Regions from separate parts of the Peribacillus aracenensis genome, predicted to be linked through region 1. Evidence: riboswitches for the same ligand, from Rfam matches in the RefSeq annotation. Region 1 holds a riboswitch; each other region holds the start of a gene.
What was found. A riboswitch is a leader RNA that binds a small molecule or an ion and turns the genes downstream of it on or off. The one in region 1 is predicted to bind S-adenosylmethionine.
Positions count from the first base shown of each region.

Region 2: linked by a shared signal. The riboswitch ahead of N0M92_RS03860 (methionine ABC transporter ATP-binding protein) and the one ahead of N0M92_RS15060 (sugar ABC transporter substrate-binding protein) in region 1 are both predicted to bind S-adenosylmethionine.
Region 3: linked by a shared signal. The riboswitch ahead of N0M92_RS13345 (Na+/H+ antiporter NhaC family protein) and the one ahead of N0M92_RS15060 (sugar ABC transporter substrate-binding protein) in region 1 are both predicted to bind S-adenosylmethionine.

Region 1 covers NZ_JANZMJ010000014.1:33,227-39,885, forward strand. Annotated here, with positions in the region: gene N0M92_RS15055 (GTPase domain-containing protein) at 1-1,465, shown strand, start outside; SAM riboswitch class I at 1,561-1,666, shown strand; gene N0M92_RS15060 (sugar ABC transporter substrate-binding protein) at 1,783-2,895, shown strand; gene N0M92_RS15065 (sugar ABC transporter ATP-binding protein) at 2,952-4,454, shown strand; gene N0M92_RS15070 (ABC transporter permease) at 4,456-5,460, shown strand; gene N0M92_RS15075 (ketoacyl-ACP synthase III) at 6,139-6,659, shown strand, end outside.
Region 2 covers NZ_JANZMJ010000002.1:250,252-256,910, forward strand. Annotated here, with positions in the region: gene N0M92_RS03845 (NAD-dependent epimerase/dehydratase family protein) at 1-439, shown strand, start outside; gene N0M92_RS03850 (MetQ/NlpA family ABC transporter substrate-binding protein) at 669-1,490, opposite strand; gene N0M92_RS03855 (methionine ABC transporter permease) at 1,546-2,214, opposite strand; gene N0M92_RS03860 (methionine ABC transporter ATP-binding protein) at 2,201-3,217, opposite strand; SAM riboswitch class I at 3,286-3,390, opposite strand; gene N0M92_RS03865 (MBL fold metallo-hydrolase) at 3,672-4,496, shown strand; gene N0M92_RS03870 (hypothetical protein) at 4,671-4,859, opposite strand; gene N0M92_RS03875 (YheE family protein) at 4,945-5,148, opposite strand; gene N0M92_RS03880 (YheC/YheD family endospore coat-associated protein) at 5,212-6,408, opposite strand; gene N0M92_RS03885 (YheC/YheD family endospore coat-associated protein) at 6,405-6,659, opposite strand, start outside.
Region 3 covers NZ_JANZMJ010000011.1:113,707-120,365, reverse strand. Annotated here, with positions in the region: gene N0M92_RS13365 (LysR family transcriptional regulator) at 1-442, opposite strand, end outside; gene hutG (formimidoylglutamase) at 566-1,522, shown strand; gene N0M92_RS13355 (hypothetical protein) at 1,811-1,966, shown strand; gene N0M92_RS13350 (SOS response-associated peptidase) at 2,027-2,698, shown strand; SAM riboswitch class I at 2,952-3,059, shown strand; gene N0M92_RS13345 (Na+/H+ antiporter NhaC family protein) at 3,248-4,564, shown strand; gene N0M92_RS13340 (chromate transporter) at 4,793-5,338, opposite strand; gene N0M92_RS13335 (chromate transporter) at 5,386-6,009, opposite strand; gene N0M92_RS13330 (LysR family transcriptional regulator) at 6,270-6,659, shown strand, end outside.

The DNA.
Region 1 (6,659 bases):
AAAGGTTGTCATGGAGCTAGCTGAATTGGATGAAACACGCCGCCAGCGCGGGACTATTGTTGATGTGACAATCATAAGTGACTACCTAAGAAATAATGGTCTGCGATTATTGGATACACCGGGGTTCAATGGGGAAAAAAGCGTGGAATCCGATTTCCAAGGCTATTTACATGGCAGTGATGGACTGATGTTCGTCCTGGACGCCCGGGCGCCTTTCACCGGCAGCGAACGGGATCTGTTATTGGAAATTCAAATGATGGCTCCGAAACTGCCGATTCATTTCTTATTAAATAAAATGGATACGATATACAGTGATCAGGTCGCAGTCCGGATGGAAGACGAAACATGGGATAAAGTGAATGCATATTTCCCGAATGCGAAAGTATTCGCTTTCTCCAAACTTTATGATAGCAAGCAGCAATTGAAGGACCTTTCAGCCTTCCTTCAATCGAATTACCAAGATGAGAATTGGAAGGAAAGAAGATCTGAGAAAATCCTTGCATTCATTCGTAAAACTTTATCTTATCTGTTAGAAAAACGGGCAGCCAATGAGCGGAAATGCGAGCATTCCATCTCTTGGAATGAACAGATGGAAGTCAAACTGAATGGGGCGGTCAATCAACTGGCTGATCTGGAAAAAGAAAAAAGTGAAAATATCATAAGGTCGTATCGTCTGCTTAAGGATGAAGTGAAAAATCAGCTTTCTACTAAAATTCCTGAATTACTGAAGGATTGCTCTAAATCATTAACGGAAAGCAGTGATTTCAGTCAGGTCCATGTACAATTAAACCAAGAAATGAATGAGCGGATTCAAAACTTCATTTCTGATAAGATCATGCCTCAATATTATCGTTCTCTACAAGACTGGATTGCCAGTTCCCAAATGGAGTTCTCACAAAGCCAGCAGTTTATGGATGAGATGAGTGCCGGATTCAATGAATTATACAAAGAAGAACGGATTACGCTTGCAGGTGACTTCAGGGTATTGGATGACTGGAGCCGTGATGCCGATCGGATGACAAGCAGTATCCGCATCGAAAACGTTAATATCCTTTTGCGCAGGACTCCATCACAATTGCTGCTTAAAGGAGCAGGGAAGCTGTTTGGGGCGATACCGCAAAATAAAGCCAATATGTACAATCGTTATAAGAAATATCTGGAAAGTGAAGATTACCTGGATGTTGCGGAAATGATCACGGAACGTTTCCTTACCCAATTTGGATTGTTTGAAAAATCTTTGGATCGGGACATCTCACTTTTCTATCGCAGTTCATTTGCCTTACTTCAAAAAACGATTGAACAAACGCAGACCGAGATAAAAGACTACCAGGCTGCATTGGAACATATGAAAGAAAATCCGGAAGTTTACCGTGACCCGATCACTTTGTTCGAAGTGAAATTAAGGCAGTTGGAGAGGCTTGAAAAAATCGAGAAAAAGCGTCTAGCCCAGCTTCAAAGAAAGTAAAAAATAACAAGGAACATTTCAAATATTCAAAAATCTATTGACTTTACGACTATATCCCTATAAAGTGATAATTACGAAAACGTAACACAATATATCTCTTATCAAGAGTGGCGGAGGGACTGGCCCTAAGATGCCCAGCAACCGTTCCATTAGGAATTGGTGCTAAATCCTGCAAAACAGAAATGTTTTGACAGATAAGAGAGGGACAAGTCTGCAAAACAGCTGATTAAACCTCTCTATATTAGAGAGGTTTTTATTTTGGGATTTACACCAACTAAACTGATAAGACTAAATTGAAAATATGGAGGGAAAACAAGATGAGAAGGTCTATTAAAGGAATATTCATTTCAGCCATCGCTTCGGCTTTGCTTTTAACGGGGTGCTCCACTGGGCAGAGTTCCACAGAATCGAAGAAAGAAGAAAAAGTATCATTTGAAAATGTACCGGAAAGATTTGCAGATGGGGATGGAGCCAAGATCAAAGTGATCCGTAAAATTGGCGGTGATGATCATACGGCCCAATACCTGGCGGGGGCGAAGGAAGAAGGAGAAGCACTGGGATTTCAAGTGGATACATATACAGCCAATGGTGATACGGCTAAATTTCATGATGCGATAGCGCAGGCTTTGGAGGAAGATTACGACGGGTATATCATTTCCCATGGTGATGATGCAGCAACTGTGAATGACGTTCAGAAGTTGGTTGATGCAGGTAAAAGCGTTGTCACGTTCGATTCAATAAGCGAACTATCTAAAATTGATGGCGTGACATTAACCTCACAGGATGATGAAGCGTTGGCAACACTGGCTTTTGATAAACTGTTAAAAGAGCAGAAAGGTGAAGCGGCAATTGCCTATCTTTGGGTGGATGGTTTCCCGCCAATGGTAAGAAGAAATGCAGTCTATCAGGAAAAACTAAAAGAAAATCCTGGGATTAAAGAAGTCGAAAGATTCGGGGTGGCATCTGCTGATACTTCGGTTCAGACACAAAATGCTGTAGCCGCAATGTTGAATAAATACCCTAAAGGTAAATTGGATGCCATTTTCGCAACATGGGATGCCTTTGCCATCGGTGCAGCCCGGGCGATTAAAGAAGCGGGCCGCGATGAAGTGAAGATATATGGTATTGATGTATCTAATGCAGATCTCCAGGAAATCCAATCGGCCGATAGCTCATGGTCCTACACGGCAGCGGTCGATCCCAAGCTGATCGGTGCAGTGAATATGAGGATATTGGCTAAAAAATTAGCGGGCGAAGATACTCCGCAAACCTATGACTTAGAGGCTTCACTTATTTCACAAAAGCAAGTCCAAGCTTCAAAAGAAGCGGTAAACATGGTAAATCTGTCTGGTATTGTCGATGGCTGGGGTGAATCTACGGAATTTGAAGAAGATTGGATGAAAGTTTTGAAGGATCATTATAAAAAGTAAAAAGAGACACTCTCTTTCCAGTGAAGGGAGTGTTTATTCAATAAGGGGGAATGGACATGGGCACGCAACTAGAAATGAAGAAGATTTCGATTGAATTTCCAGGGGTGAAGGCACTGAGTGAAGTTGATTTTTCCGTTCAATCAGGGACAGCCCACGCATTGGTCGGTGCAAACGGAGCAGGTAAATCGACGTTAATGAAAGTTTTATCGGGAGCCCATGTTCATTATTCAGGTGACATTTTCATTGATGGAATGAGGCGGGATATCCGCTCGCCAAAAGCGGCTCAGGAACAAGGCATTCAAATTGTTTATCAGGAAGTGGATACAGCCCTCATCCCTTACTTAACGGTTGGGGAAAATGTAATGTTGAATGATATGGTCCAAAACATGGGGAAAAAACAGAGGGTCCAATGGAAAGAGCTGCACAAACAAGCCTCTTATATTCTTGAAGATATGAAAATTCGTGTCCCTTCGAAAAAGCTGGTAAGAGATCTTACCTTGGCTGAAAAACAGATGGTCCTGATAGCAAGGGCCGTTTCGACAGAATTCAAATTCCTGATTCTCGATGAGCCAACTGCTCCGTTAAGTCATACGGAGACGACAGAACTTTTTCGAATTGTAAATGAATTAAAGCAAAAAGGCGTGGGAATCATTTTCATTTCACATCGTCTGCCTGAGATTTTTGAAATCTGTGAGGAAATTACGATCATGAGGAATGGGGAGCGTGTCACTTGTCGAAAGAAGGAGGACATGACCCGTAACGAAGTGGTAGAGAATATGCTCGGTAAAACCATGGATGACCAATTTCCAGAAGTGAATGCTTCGATCGGAGACGTCATTCTGGAAGTGAGCGGATTGTCAGATGCCGAGAAAGTCAAGAATGTCAATCTGAATGTTAAAGCAGGCGAGATAATCGGCTTGGCAGGGTTAGTCGGAGCGGGAAAAACGGAGCTCTGTAAAACCCTTTTCGGTCATACTTCGATCACAGCGGGGGAAGTAGTCCTGAATGGTCGTAAGCTTTCTTTGAAATCACCGCACGAAGCAGTAAAAAGCGGTCTGGCACTTGTACCTGAGGAACGCAGGAAAGAAGGGGTCCTCGTTCAGGAATCAGTCTCGGCGAATTTGACTGCAGCCAGCCTCGGCAAGTTCTGCAAGACGTTCAGTTTCGTGGATCGTAAGGCGGAAAAGGAAAAGGCGAAGGAAATGATTGCAAGTCTCGGCATTAAAACTCCTTCAGGGGAAGCGAATGTCGAAAACCTTTCAGGTGGTAACCAGCAAAAAGTTGCCATCGGAAAATGGCTTATGGCCGATGCGGATGTATACATATTCGATGAACCAACGAAAGGGGTCGATGTTGGAGCCAAGAAGGATATATTCGAATTGATTGCAAAGCTTGCAATGAGTGGGAAAGCGGTCATTTATGCATCATCCGAGCTTTCCGAAATCATCGGCATTACCAACCGGACATATGTGTTATATGATGGGAGCACTGTCGTCGAATTAGAAACGAGCAAAACGAATGAAGAAGAACTACTATTCTATTCAACAGGAGGAAAATAGGATGAGCATACCCATTCCTGTTACACAGACAGCGAAAGCGAAGAAAAGGCCAGAACTATTCGACTTTTTCTATAAATACGGCACAATATTGACGATTATCATTCTGATTGGAATTTTTGCCGTGTCCAATCCGGCTTTCATTCAAACGAATAATCTGATCAACATCCTGCGTTCCATTTCAATCGTGACCATCATTGCGATCGGCATTACGATATCCCTGACCGTGGATGGCTTCGACCTTTCCGTAGGATCCGTCGCATCATTGGCCAATGCCATCGTCATATCAATGTTCGTCTGGTTTTCGCAGGATACATTAATCGCCATCTTAGCTGCGATCGGCGCCTCACTTGTCGTAGGGGCCTTGAATTCATTCATGATCGTTAAATTGAGAATTCCCGACATGCTGATGACATTGGCTACCATGTTCATTATCCAGGGAATTGCCCTTACTTATACAAAAGGGGCAACGGTTTCGCAAAATATGGTCATGCCCGACGGGACATTCGCAACAGGTCTGATCAGCCCATTTTTCGCCAAAATTGGCCAGGTACCATGGATAATCCTGATCATGGCAGTCATTGTGATTGCGACCCATATCTTTTTGACTTATACGAAGCATGGTCGTTATATGTACATTATTGGGGGAAATAAGGAAGCGGCGAGACTTTCCGGGATATCGGTCAATAAATATAAAATCCTTGCCTATCTGCTTTCAGCCCTATTAGCTGCAGTGGGGGGGATTGTCCTAGCTTCAAGGGTCATGACATCGGAAATCAATTCAGGGTCCCCCTATTTAATGGATGCCGTTGCGGCTGCCTTCATTGGTTCCTCCGTTTTAGGAGCGGGAAAACCGAATGCATTTGGAACCTTTGTCGGTGCAGTCTTGATTGGAATCCTTCAAAACGGTTTGATCATGATGTCCGTTCCGTATTATGCGATGGATATCGTCAAAGGAACAGTGCTGGCCCTTGCGCTCGCGGTAACCTATTACAAACAAAAACACTAGAATGGTTTCGTCGCGTTAATCTACAGAAATCCTATAATTGTAAATTTTTGAAGATTGATAAAAATCCTGTTGGAATGCAACAGGATTTTTTCCTTTTTAAGAAGGGACGGTTCATGGAGTTTTCGAATCTTCATCAGTTTACTTAATAATAATGAACTCTTTTTATTACGCTAAAATGGGTACAGAAGGACTTTTTGATCCCTCATTGTTGGAGTATAAACATTGACCGCAGTTGTAAATTTTTACAGGGACCTTATTTACCTTTTAATAACATTATAAACGATTACATATTGGGTGGATTCTGGCATTTACTTTATTTAATCTATTGGGATATTTGGTATATTATTTATTCGGATAAAGATAAGAATATTAATAAACTTCAACTGTAACCGTTACGGTTAGGAAATTAAAAGTGGTAATACCGGATCTCTCTTTAGATAACTGAGTTTGTAGACAAAAGGGCCATCTAAAAAAAAGCAAAGTTGATTGGAACAGAAGGCGCGAGACTCCCGCTTAGAAAAGCGTCAGTAGCGATCGTTCTTTGTCGTTCAGCTCTTTTTCTCTTATGGGTTTAAAGTGACCTGTAGTTGCATAAGATTTTTTTTACTTTATAATTAGTACCAGGTATTAATATCAGTTATAAAATTGATGCAATTCATAACACGAGGTGGTTATTTTATGTTCAAATCCAAAGCACGTATTACAGCTATAGGTTCTTATGTTCCAGAAAAAAGGTTAACAAATAAGGACTTAGAAAGAATGGTTGAAACCAATGATGAATGGATTGTTAAACGGACTGGTATTAAAGAGCGAAGAATTGCACATGAAGAAGAGTTTACTAGTGATATAAGTTATAAAGCTGTAAAGGATTTAATGGAACGGTATGATAAATCTGTCGAAGATGTTGATATGATTATTGTCTGTACATTCACACCTGATTTCAACACTCCTAGCGTAGCTTCTTTAGTCCAAGCAAAGCTAGGTATTAAGAATACTGGAGCTATTGATTTAAACGCTGCTTGTGCAGGGTTTACTTATGGGCTGCATGTAGCTAATGGATTAGTAACATCTGGTTTAAACAAGAAAGTTCTGGTTATTGGAGCTGATACTTTATCCAAAATTATGGACTATGAAGATCGAGCCACCTGTATTTTATTTGGAGATGGTGGAGGAGCGGTTCTTGTAGAATATGATGAAAA
Region 2 (6,659 bases), on a different contig from region 1:
AAGGGACTTGGCTCAATGGATCATCCAAATGATAGAAAAAGGTATGACGGGTACATATAATGCCGTTGGACCGGATTACACACTAACTATGGGGCAATTACTTGAAGGCTGCAAACAGGTAACAGGAAGTAATGCTGACTTTACATGGGTATCTGAAAAGTTTTTGGATGACAATAAAGTGGAGCCATGGGGAGAGATGCCTTTATGGATACCAGAAGAATTCCCTTTTCCGGGAGCTAAGGAACCTCTGAATGGGTTTTTGGCTGTCGATAACAATAAAGCCATCAATAATGGACTAACATTCCGTCCCCTATCAGAAACCCTTGAAGAAATATGGAATTGGGAAAAGGGCCGTCAGGAATCTGTTGTTAGAAAAGCGGGTATCCACAGACAACATGAAAGTGATCTCCTTGGATTATGGAAACAGACAATAGGCTGAAACCTTCTTTTATTTTATTCAAGTACTGAAGGCACATTAAGTGTGCTTGGTGAAAAGGATGATGTAAACAAACAATGTGAAGGAATTAAAAAAACGATGGGGTAAAAACCCCATCGTTTTTTAGTACATGGATCTGCTTGCATGGTTCGTGAGGATTTCAAGGTTTTCCATGGCGGCCCTTAATGAAAGGCCTGCTCCCAATAAGGGGAAGCAGGCCTCGATTATTTGATCAATTCATCCAGTCTGGTTTTCCGAATCCGGCAAATTTGTCATCGATGACTTTTTCGAACTGGTCGGATTCCACTACTGATTTAATATCCTTTGCAAATTGGGAGTCTACATCTTTTGTATTCACTGTAACAACGTTTCGATACATATCCGGCATTTTTTCTAAAACAAGGGCATCCTGGAGGTCCATTTTCGCTGCAAGAGCGAAGTTGCCAGGGACCGCTGATAGGTCAACACTGTCTGTTGCCCGGGGCAATTGAGCGGATTCCAATGGTTTGAGTTGGATGTTTTTTGGATTTTTCGTTACATTCTTTTCAGATATTTTTAAGGGGTCGACATCTGGATCGACTTCAATCAACCCTTCATCCACCAGCACTTTAAGTGCACGTGCGAGGTTAACCGGATCATTGGGCACTGCAAGGGATGTACCATCTTTAATTTCCTTTAATGATTTATACTTGTTCGAATATATGCCCATTGGTGCTGTTGGAACTATGATAAGGTCGGAAAGCTTTAAATCATTTTCTTTAGCGAAGTTATCCATGTACACCTTATGCTGGAAAAGGTTGGCATCGATCGAATGGTTGCCAAGGGACTTATTCGGCTGGATATAGTCGGTGAATTCGACGATCTCTACATTGTAACCGAGATCTTCCAGACCTGGTTTGATGGCCTCTTTAACCATATCGGCATAGGGCCCGGTAGTCGCCCCGATCTTCAATTCTTTTTTGTCTTCAGTTTTTGGGGATGCATCATCACTCCCGCATGCTGCCAAGCCAAGGGCAAGTGCACAGACTGATAATAACGAAGCTATTTTCTTCATTTGAAATTCCTCCTGTTTAATGAAAGTATTGAATCATTGAAAAAATGACTGATCCCTATCGTTTGTTAACTATGTATGAGGCCTTGTCACCAACCATTTGAATGATTTGCACAAGGCAGATCAGCACGACGATCGTCGTGATCATGACTGTGTTGTCATAACGGTAATAACCGTACCGGATGGCCAGGTCGCCAATTCCGCCCCCGCCGATTGTCCCTGCCATCGCTGAGTAACCGATAAGCGAAATGGTCGTTAATGTCAGTCCTTGAATGATACCCGGTTTTGCCTCTGGAAGAAGTACATCCTTAATGATCATCCATGGAGTGGCTCCTACGGCAATTGCAGCTTCAATCACTCCTCTGTCTATTTCACGTAATGCCGTTTCAACGATTCTTGAAAAAAAAGGTATTGCGGACACCGACAGGGATACAGAAGCAGCTCTCGGTCCTATCGTCGATCCAGTTAGAAGATCCGTTAAAGGAAGGAGGGCGACCAAGAGAATGATGAAAGGGATTGAACGGACAATATTGACTGCGAATCCTAGAGATCGATTCACGATACTATTTTCAAAAAATAAATTCCTTGTTGTCGTAAACAGCAATACTCCAAGCGGTAGACCGATCAACAGGGCTACTGCAAGGGAAACACCGACCATATAAATCGTTTCAAGAAAGGCTTTATTAAGATCAGGTAAAATATTGACGATGGAATCAAGTAGTGACATGTTTTAGCACCTCCACAGAACTGGAACGATTTTTTATATATTGCAATGCCGAATGAACTTGAGCGGCATCGCCTATTAACTCGATGATTAAAATGCCTAAAGGGACATCCTGGATATACTCAATTTTACCGTGTAAAATATTCCCCTTTACTGAATGGGATTGGAGAGCATCCGAAAGGATCGACTCACCAGCGGTTTGCCCTTCGAATTGAATTTTAATGATCGTACCTTTACTTTCTTCAATCAAGTGCGGAGGGAGTGCGAAATCCAGAACACTGCTAATGAATTGCTTCGTTAACTCCTGCTTAGGCTGTGAAAATATTTCATAAACGGGACCTTCTTCAATTACACGGCCATCCTGCATGACGGCGACACGGTGGCATAGTTCTTTGACCACTTCCATTTCATGTGTAATCAACACGATGGTGATGCCAAGCTTACTGCTTATCTTTTTCAATAATTGTAAAATCGCTTTTGTAGTTGTTGGATCAAGTGCTGAAGTTGCTTCATCACATAATAGGACAGTGGGGTCATTTGCTAAGGCACGGGCTATGCCTACCCGTTGCTTCTGTCCACCGCTAAGCTGCGCAGGATAGACATCTTTCTTATCGCTGAGCCCTACGATTTCCAACAATTCCAATACACGTAACCTGATGGCATCCTTCGATCGATGCGCGGCCTTTAAGGCGAAAGCGACATTTTCATAAACGGTTTTTGAACTGACCAGTGAAAAATGTTGGAATATCATTCCGATTTTTTGCCGTTGTTTACGAAGCTCTTTACTTGATAAAGAGGTTAAATCAATGCCGTCAATGATGATATTTCCACCTGTCGGACGTTCAAGCAAATTCAAGCAGCGGAGTAATGAGCTTTTTCCAGCTCCACTGTAGCCGACAATTCCATACACTTCGCCAGTTTGAATGGTTAAAGATACGTTATCCACTCCGATAACTCGGTTTTTCTTCGAGACGTATTCCTTTCGGACTGAACGGATTTCAATCATGAGCTTTCCCCCTTAAACATTAAAAAACTGCCCCTATCATTCAGAAAGAGGCAGCGAAATTATATCTCGTCTTATCTTTCAGAATGCAATCATTCTGCAGGAAGTGGCACCGTTCCCTAAGGGCGGTTGCCGGACATCACAGGGCCTGATCCCTCCGTCACTCTTGATAAGTAAATTATTATTTTAGAATATTTCAAGTTTTTCAATATAATCTATATTATTTGTAAAATTCGACAATGTCAATCGTTTCTGAAATTTTCGGGGTGATTTTTTCTTATTAAAGTTTAGTAAGGTCCGTTAAAAAGGGCTATCATGCTATAATCCAGCATTTATGTCCAGGTTAATTATTCCAAAATTTCCTTGTCAAAAGGGTAAAGTGGTAATACATTTATTATAGTAAAGTTAAAAAAAGGAAGATGAAACTATATTTGTGTAATGATGGGGAGGCAACGGAATGTTAGAGATTAACACGATAAATGATGTGGTTTGTGTGAACGGGACTCCTGGCGGGAACAAATCGGGGATGAGTGTTTATGTCTTTTTAACGGATGGTCTATTGATAGATACTGGCGCACAGATTTTATTGGAAGAGCTCATTCCATTCTATGAGTCCGCTGACTTCGACTCAGTGGCCCTGACTCACTATCATGAAGACCATACCGGGTGTGCTGCATGGATACAGGAAAATAAAAAGGTCCCGCTTTTCATTCACCCGATGTCGGTTGAGGTTTGTGCAAAGGATGCCGTATATCCTGAATATCGTGAAATTTTCTGGGGAAAGAGAGACGCCTTTAAAGCTGAGCCGGTAGGGAAGGCCATTCATTCCCGCACCCAAACGTGGGAGCCGATTTTTACCCCTGGTCATGCAAAGGACCATATGGTGTATTTGAATCACAGTAATGGCATGCTCTTTTCAGGTGACCTTTTCGTAACACCAAAAACAAAGCTTGTCTTACGGGAAGAGTCTGTCCCGGTCATCATCGATTCCATTAAAAGATTACTTCAATATGACTTCGGGGAAGTGTTTTGCTGCCATGCTGGGCATGTCCCTGATGGGAAGGTCATGTTTCGGAAAAAGCTCGATTATTTGGAAAACCTACAAGGTGAAATTTTACGCTTGCATTCTCAAGGGCTGACCGTTCATGAAATCCAGCAGGCCGTTTTACCGAATCGCTATCCCCTTATCGAGATTTCTGGGCATGAATGGGATTCAGAGCATATCATTACATCGATATTAAACGAAAATATTTTAAGTGCGAGGGAGAATGGAACTATTTGAATGCTATTTCAGGCTGATGTTTTCTATTTGTCACTCAAACAACTTCCATCCAGGATGTTGTTTTACTTGATAACTTAAAAAAAGACGGACTTTTTATAGGGGGAATGCAGTGCAAGCGGGAGATGAACGGGATAAGTAAAAAAGGGGAGCCCTCTATAAGAGGGCCCACATAAATTATTTATTTTCGTTGGGATCTGTTTCATCATAAAAATCATGTGCTTCTTCGATGTTCTGAAGGTTAGCGACTTCATACACATTTCCGCCCGCCATTCCTTCATTGATGATACGGTCGATATCCAGGTAAACGGAGTCTTTGCCATCATATTCGGTATCCTTCAAAAATGTCATTTTTTCTTTATCCAAAATTAATCCCTCCTAGCCTTTTCTTTAGTTTAGGCAAAGGAGTTTTTTTTATTCTGTTTAAGGATTTCATGAGTGTAAAGAGGGTTCATTCATATACATGGAAGATCATTAAATCATGTACCATGCTTTTGAGTTTGGTTTCATCTGTTTCGGAAGGCGGGTTAGCTGTCCACTCGATGGATCCATCTTTATGATACAAGGCTTGGACTGCCTTCTTGTTGAAATAAAAGGAAATTTTCCATCCCGGAAGATCTTTATGCAATGGTGCCCATTGAAAGTGAGTGATCATATGTATTACCTCCATTTATACAGTTTCTCATTTAATTATAATGGAAAACGGCAGCTGGAGGTGTTATTTTATTGTCAGGTTAGGAAAAGTTAATTCAATGAAAAGATTTTTTAAATGCAAAAGCCTGTTTGTTTCAATTTCCACTTCATCGAATTGCATGGGCTTTGAGTTCACTTCATATATGAAGAGCGAGCCCGATTCGTCTTCCCCTATATCAATGGAAAACTCTCCGAGAAACCCGATTTTTTTCGATAGAATCTCTCCACATTTTTGGGCGATATTCGCTAATTTTTGATTCAGGCTTCTTGATTGCAGGTCCTGATAAGGAAAAAGCTTACCCCCTCGGGGAGTGTGGGTGGTGATTTCCTGAGTTTGTGACATCCTTACCGCTTTGCCGGTCACTTTATAAAAACCTTTTTCATAATGGACGAGAATCCGGTAATCATAACGATGTCCAAAAAGTTTTTTTGGTCTGATCGCCTGTTGAGCAAGATAGCTCCTTTTTAATAAATCCCTTTTTTTTGTTTCCCAGAATGATGCGAAATCCGGGAAGGACTCACTATGCTTCAGGCTATTGAACAATAGTGTATCATCATCATTTTTGATTATGGTATAAATGCCCTTCCCTTGGCTTCCTTTGCAGGGTTTAAGGTATATATGCCTGTAGGTCTCCAGGAATGAATAAAGGCAATCGCTGTTTCGTAAGACCGTTGTGGGCGGAAGGTGTTTTGTGAGGAATCCATCTTCATTTAATGCTTCGAACATTACATATTTATCTATAAAACAGGGGTTGAATAGATTCATTCGGGAATCTTTAAAGTGTGTAATAAGATGTTGAAATTCCTCTGACGCCTCATAGCTCCTCGAAGGGATACGGTTATAGACGATGTCAGGGAAGGGTACTTTACATTCGATCCACTTGTTTGAAATGGAGGAAAAAACATACCCTCTCAACGAATCGGGATGAAGGGCATTTCCTGTGAATACATACGCCAATATTCCATGTTTTAATAAATATAAAGATAGGTCCCGAAAAAGGGTCAGGTTTCCACCCAAACCTGATTCCTTTTTGGGATTGGAAACAGTTAAAATTCCGACGGCGAGCATCCGGTTACCGGGATATATCGTGATTGGAATCAGGGGTTGATTCGAATGGTCCTTTTTATAGCTGATTTCCTCTTTGGCAGAGCCCGCGAAAAGTTCAGCATTCTCATGATTGTGGTACCAATTTTCAGTGGGGCTATCGTAAAAAATGTTCATCGCGGTACACTGATTGATTTCGTAATCGTCTGTTCCGTAAGATAAATGGCATAATCAAGGCTTAGCTTTCTGGTCAGCAATTCGAAATCCTTGAGTTTTGGATGGGCGAATATGGAACGTCCAGGTTTGGAATTGGCTTCAAACATCCAAACCTGCCCTTTTTTATCCAATCCAAAATCAAATCCTATTTCTGCAATGATGCCGTCCAAGTTCTTTTCAATACTGTCACTTAAAATCAGCGCGGCTTCCGA
Region 3 (6,659 bases), on a different contig from region 1:
GGTTCGTGATGGTGAAATGAACATTATACCGATTTAACGAATCGAAAACCTTCTCTTCCCCTAATATTTCCCTGACTTTTATATGAATTTTAGGATAATTGATTTTAAAATTCCTGATGATCTTCGGAAACCAAAATTTGAATGATTCTATGGAACCTATTGATACGGTTCCGCTTCCGACATCCTTCATTTCTTTAAGCTCCACCTGCATATTATCGAATCTCCTTAACAGATCAACAGCTCTCGTATAGAAAATCCCCCCTGCTTCCGTGAGCTCAAGCCCCCTTGTATTGCGTTCCAAAAGCTGAAAATCAACTTCATTTTCTAATTTCATTATGGCATTACTTAGGGAAGGTTGTGATATATGCAGCGTTTTTGCTGCTTTTGAGAAATTCTTTTCCCGAACAATTGTAGTGAAATATCGAAGTTGACGAAGATCCATATATTCTCCTTTCTATAGCTTTAAACTATAGATATATTGAAATTTTGTATTGGTAATTATATATTATCTCATTTATAATTTTGAAAAAAGATATTTCGGAATTTTTTAAATAAAGGAGAAATTATGTATACAAATCCGACTTTAAATTATTGGAATGGAAGAATTGATTCCCAATCTGACATGGACAGCTTCAGATACCACCAAAGAGTACGTTTGGCACCGATTTCGGAATTAGCCATCTCTTCCAATTCATCCAGGACCTTTGGATTGATTGGCTTCAAATGTGATGAAGGCGTCAAAAGGAATAAAGGCAGGATTGGTGCCGCAGAAGGGCCTGATCATATTAGGCAGTCATTGGCGAAATTACCCTGTCATTTACATTCCCAAACCGAGCTGGTGGATGCTGGTGATGTAATATGTGAAGGTACAGAGATGGAGGCCGCTCAATCCCAATTGGGTTCGGCTGTTACCCGGATATTGGAGAGTAAAGCGATTCCTATCATACTTGGCGGAGGGCACGAAACCCTGTATGGCCATTATCTTGGGATTAGGAAATCCATTGGACCAAAAGCTAGCTTGGGAATCATTAATATTGACGCTCACTTTGATATGAGGCCTTATGAAAAAGAGAGTTCATCAGGAACGATGTTTAAGCAAATTTTGGACAAGGATGAAAATTGCGGCTATTTATGTGTCGGAATTCAGAAGCAGGGGAATACGAAGGCACTGTTTGAAACTGCCGAGAGAAGTAAGGTCGATTACATATTGGAAGAAGATTTGTCATTGAATGAAATGGATGAAACTAAGCGGCGGATAAATGAATTCGCTAAGGAATATGACTACATTATTCTTACATTATGTACAGACGTTATTGATTCAGCCTACGCACCTGGGGTAAGTGCTCCATCGCCTTTTGGACTGAATCCGAAATTGGTCCGTGCCATTATCAGGCATATCGTATCGAATGAAAAGATCCTCTCCTTTGATATCTCGGAAGTGAATCCTTCGTTGGATGAAAATAATAAAACCGTTACATTGGCAGCACATTTAATAAATGAGGTTTTACTTCATTTTAAATAATGAATGGCTTTCCAAAATGCCATCTTCATAATCATCTATCTGTATGAAGCGAAAAACCTTTTACAGCGCCTGACTGTCCATGAATCATTCATGGGCAGTCTTTTTTACGCCGCCAATTCAAGGATTTATGCTCCCGGGCTTTGTTCGACTAACCCTTTAAGGTGTAAAGGAACCTCCATGCGGCCTCTTCATTAGTAGATTAACCATGCCTCTGCCAGAGTTCAATACTGATACTTGTGGATTTTTAGTTTATAATAACAACCATCTAGCCTATTGAGGGGGGATTCCATGAATGAATATAAAGTAACGGTAAGGAATGGCAGTACCTTGATTTTGTCGGAAATCATTAAAGCTGAGGATGAAAGAGAAGTCCTTGGCACCCTTTTGATTTCCAGCGAATTATTTAATCAGCCATTTACCGATATCAGGATTTTAGAACGCTGATTTGTGCCTGCTTGCTCCATTTGTTACACTGTAATAAATCTTAATACGGTAGGCGATATTATGTGTGGACGTTTCACCCTTTTCACTGACATTGAAGAAATAAAAGATCGGTTTGATATACAAGGATCATTTGATGAGGAATACCAATTCAGCTACAATATTGCTCCCTCCCAATCCGTGTTATCCGTCATTAATGACGGGGCAATGAACCGACTTGGATATCTTCGGTGGGGACTCATTCCTTTCTGGGCAAAAGACGAAAAAGTTGGCTATAAAATGATCAATGCCAGAGCGGAAACCATTGCAGAGAAAGCAAGCTTCAAGAATGCGTATAAGAAGAAGAGATGCTTGATAATCGCTGACTCATTTTACGAATGGAAAAAGACACCAGAAAGAAAAATACCGATGCGAATAAAAATGAAGAATCATGCTCCATTTGGAATGGCCGGTATATGGGAATCCTGGAAATCTCCCGAAGGCCTCAGCATTTACACGTGCTCCGTTATAACAACCGTTCCTAATGAGCTGATGACCAGCATTCATGATCGTATGCCTGTCATCCTTAAACAAGAAGATGAAAAAGACTGGTTGAATCCATCCATTAATGATCCTGCATATCTGCAGCAGTATTTAAAGTCATTCGATTCGGAACAAATGGAAGCTTTTGAGGTATCGACTGATGTGAACTCGACTAAAAAAAATTCACCTAATCTAATACAACAAATTTGCTGAGAGGTCATTAGACCTCTTTTTATGTTAATTCCGTCCCGATTAACTGCATATGTCAAGATTCCTAATTAATCATTAAGAAGTGCATGTGAAATACTTTAAAACTAAACCTTGCGAAAATAGACAAAATGCTGTACTCTTATATTTGCTTTTCAAAACGACTTCGATGTCACTTTCACAAACTCAGATGGTTACAGCAAGTTTGGTACTTTTCTGACAGGCATCGTTATATTTGATAAATTATATAAATTTGATCTTCTTATCAAGAGAGACGGAGGGACTGGCCCGAAGATGTCTCGGCAGCGGACTTAATGGGAGTGCTGTGCCAAATCCAGCAGGCTGATTTTCGCCTGAAAGATAAGGAGGGTGTTTTTTATAAATTAAAAGACCTCTTCTTGTTGTTAAATAGAAGGGGTCTTTTTATGCCGGCAGTTTTTTAGCTATAGCTCCATGACTGGAGAATTAAGTTCAAGTTGGTGTTATTTGCGAAAACTGTTAAAAGGATAAAGGCTATGACACATGTCATGGGAAAAATAAAAAGAGGTGTACATCATGAGTGCAAACAATAAAGGGAATCCATGGGCATTGATTCCATTTGTCGTATTTTTAATTTTATTTATAGGGTCCGGAATCATCACTAAAGATTTTTATTCTTTTCCGGTGATTGTAGCCATTTCTATTGCATCAGCAGCTGCATTGGCAATGAATCGGAAAGAAAGTTTCAATCAAAAAGTTGATATTTTCTGTAAAGGTGCAGGGGACGCCAATATTATGTTAATGGTTATCATTTTCCTTTTAGCCGGCGCTTTTTCAGAAGTTGCGAATGGCATGGGGGCGGTTGAATCAACGGTGAATCTTGCCTTAGCCGTTTTTCCGCAAAATCTTTTGATGGTAGGGATATTCATTATCGCTTGTTTTATTTCTCTATCCATGGGGACAAGCATGGGAACGATTGTAGCCCTAGCACCTATCGGGGTCGGAATTAGCGAGCAAACCGATATTTCGCTTGCCCTTTCAATGGCGGCCGTTATTGGTGGTGCGATGTTTGGGGATAACCTATCCTTCATTTCAGATACGACAATCGCTGCAGTTCGAACACAGGGAACGAAAATGAAGGATAAGTTTAAAGTGAATTTTTTCATCGTTTTACCTGCGGCCATCATCACATGTGCTATCCTAGGAATATTAACGATGGGTGAACAAGCCGAAATCACCCAAAATTCTTATAATTGGGTGAAGATTCTTCCATACCTTTGCGTATTGATCACTGCATTGGCAGGAGTCAATGTGTTCCTGGTCCTTTCCATCGGAATCGTCTTTGCCGGAATCATCGGCTTGGCTGATGGAAGTTATCAACCGTTGGGTGTCATTCAAAAAGCTGGTGAAGGAATGGCGGGAATGTATGAAATATCCTTCCTTGCCATTTTAATTGCAGGTATGGTTGCTGTAATCAAACATAATGGTGGCATTGATTATCTACTCCAACTCGTGACCCGAAATAGCAAATCAAAAAAAGGGGCGGAATTCAGTATTGCCGGGCTTGTTGGCTTGACGAACCTTTCCACGGCAAATAACACGATTTCGATTATCATTGCCGGGCCACTTGCCAAAAACATCGCTGAAAAGTATGGGATTGATCCGCGTAAATCGGCGAGCATACTTGACGTTTTTGCCTGTTGTATCCAAGGGTTGATACCATATGGGGCACAACTGCTTGTTGCAGCAGGGGTAGCAAAAATCTCTCCGATAAGCATCTTGCCGTATTCATATTACCCAATACTAATTGGACTTTGTGGAGTCGTGGCCATCTTGATTGGTTATCCACGGTTTCAGTCGGGAAATGATGAATCGAAGAAACGGACTTCTTAAAAAGAGGATAATAATGAAAAAAACACCCTGAATCATTGGATACAGGGTGTTTTCTGTATGGGTGAAATCTTCGCATTTATGTCAGTATCAGTGTTCAAAAAGTAATCAAGGCAGTTTTCAATTCATCTGTTTGGTATTTCTTTTATTTATGGTATTCCATTTTATTCATAACCAAAATAACTGCTTCATTCCGGTCCATATTATTAATGGTTTTGCATGCGGCATTTGTCATGAATAGAGGACAACACCAACTAAACCAGAAAGTATAATTACATAAGCTGGGTGCCAGCGTAATTTCATCAGGGCAAATAACGATAATCCAAAAACGAGTAATAAGCTTATCGTATGCCATGAAAAGTTAGGGGCTATCATATGATTGGAAAGTGATAAACTGATTGCTGCAAAGAGGATTAGACTGGTGACAATGGGTCTTAATCCATAAAACATGGATTGAATAACTGGATAATGATTCAATTTGCTGAAGAAGGTGGCTATAACGGTCACGAATATAATAGCAGGCAGCAAGATTCCGAGAGCGGATGATATGGCTCCTGCTAATCCAGCAGTCGAATAGCCAACGAGAATGGCACTATTGGCTGTAACAGGTCCTGGGGACATCCCGGAAATGGCGATTATATCGGTAAATTGCTGCGACGTCAGCCATCCATGCTGTGAGACTTCCGATTCTATTACGGGAATCATGGCGTATCCGCCTCCGAACGATACAAAGCCGATAATAAAGAAGGTGCTAAACAACTCCCACAATTCCATCATTCTATCACATGCTTTCTTGAAAATTAGTTAGACCCTTTTTGATTTACCTATATGCCAGCACCCATGAAAGGTTCGAAATCATTTTCTTCTTTTGTCATATCTTTTCTGTCCAATTTGACATCGTATCCTAATTTTCTCTTGATGGAGATTGTTACAATACCCACTACAGCTCCTGCCAATATAACGATCACAGGGTGAAGAAAGAAGAGGACCGGAATTCCTGCTAATAAAATACAGAAAGTTGATTTGTCTACAACAGCCGTTTTTCCTATCTTGATAGCCGCATAGGCGATGATCGCTACTATGGAAGCTCTGATCGAAATGAATGCGGATTCTATCTTCGGATTATCCTGAATGAAAAAATACAAAATGCCTAGGAGCAGAACAATTAAAAAGGTAGGTAATGAAACACCGATCATGGCTGCCATTGCCCCCTTCATTCCGGCAATTCGATGGCCGATAAAGGTGGCGGAGTTAATGGCGACAGCTCCCGGTACGGACTGAGATAATGCAAAAACATCCGTAACTTCTTCGCTTTTCATCCATTTCCTCTTTTCGACCACTTCTTTTTCGATTAATGGGATCATCGCAAACCCGCCTCCGAATGTGACAGGTGCTATTTTAAAAAAGGTCCAAAATAAAAGAAAAAGAGTTTTCCATTGTCCTTTCATTGATATCAGTCACTTCCTTTGCCGCTAAGTTTAAATCTTATTACTAACATATCAAAGAAAAAGAAATGGGTAAATTGCAACAAAATCATCGGGTATAACAAAACGTTATACCCAGAAGATTTATCCGTTTTATAAAGAATGCCGCCAATAATTTAATAGCCTCACTTATTCAGGGATGCAGCACTCTTTTTTCATTTCACCATTTACCTTTATGATGCTATCATTTTAATGAACTATCTAAAAACATGGAGGTCGTTTTCTTGAAATTAGAAAATCTAAAAATGTTTTGTTTAGTGGTGGATGAAGGAAGCATAAGCCAGGCAGCGAGGTTAAGTTTCCTATCTCAACCCGCTGTAACAAGACAAATCCATCAACTGGAAAATTACTATAACACTTTGTTATTCGACCGTGAGGAAGGAAGGCTGAGAGTTACAGAGGCAGGAAAGTTGTTATACCCTTTTGCAAAAGCTATTGTAAATGACTTCAACCATTCAAAAGAAGTGATTCAGCAATCAACTGGCAAGTACAATGCAAACCTCATAGTAGGGGCATCCTTGACTATCGGTGAGTATTTGTTGCCGAGCTTGCTTGGAAGATTCAAAAAACAACAGCCTGAAATAAAAGTGACATTAACGATAAAAAATACCCCC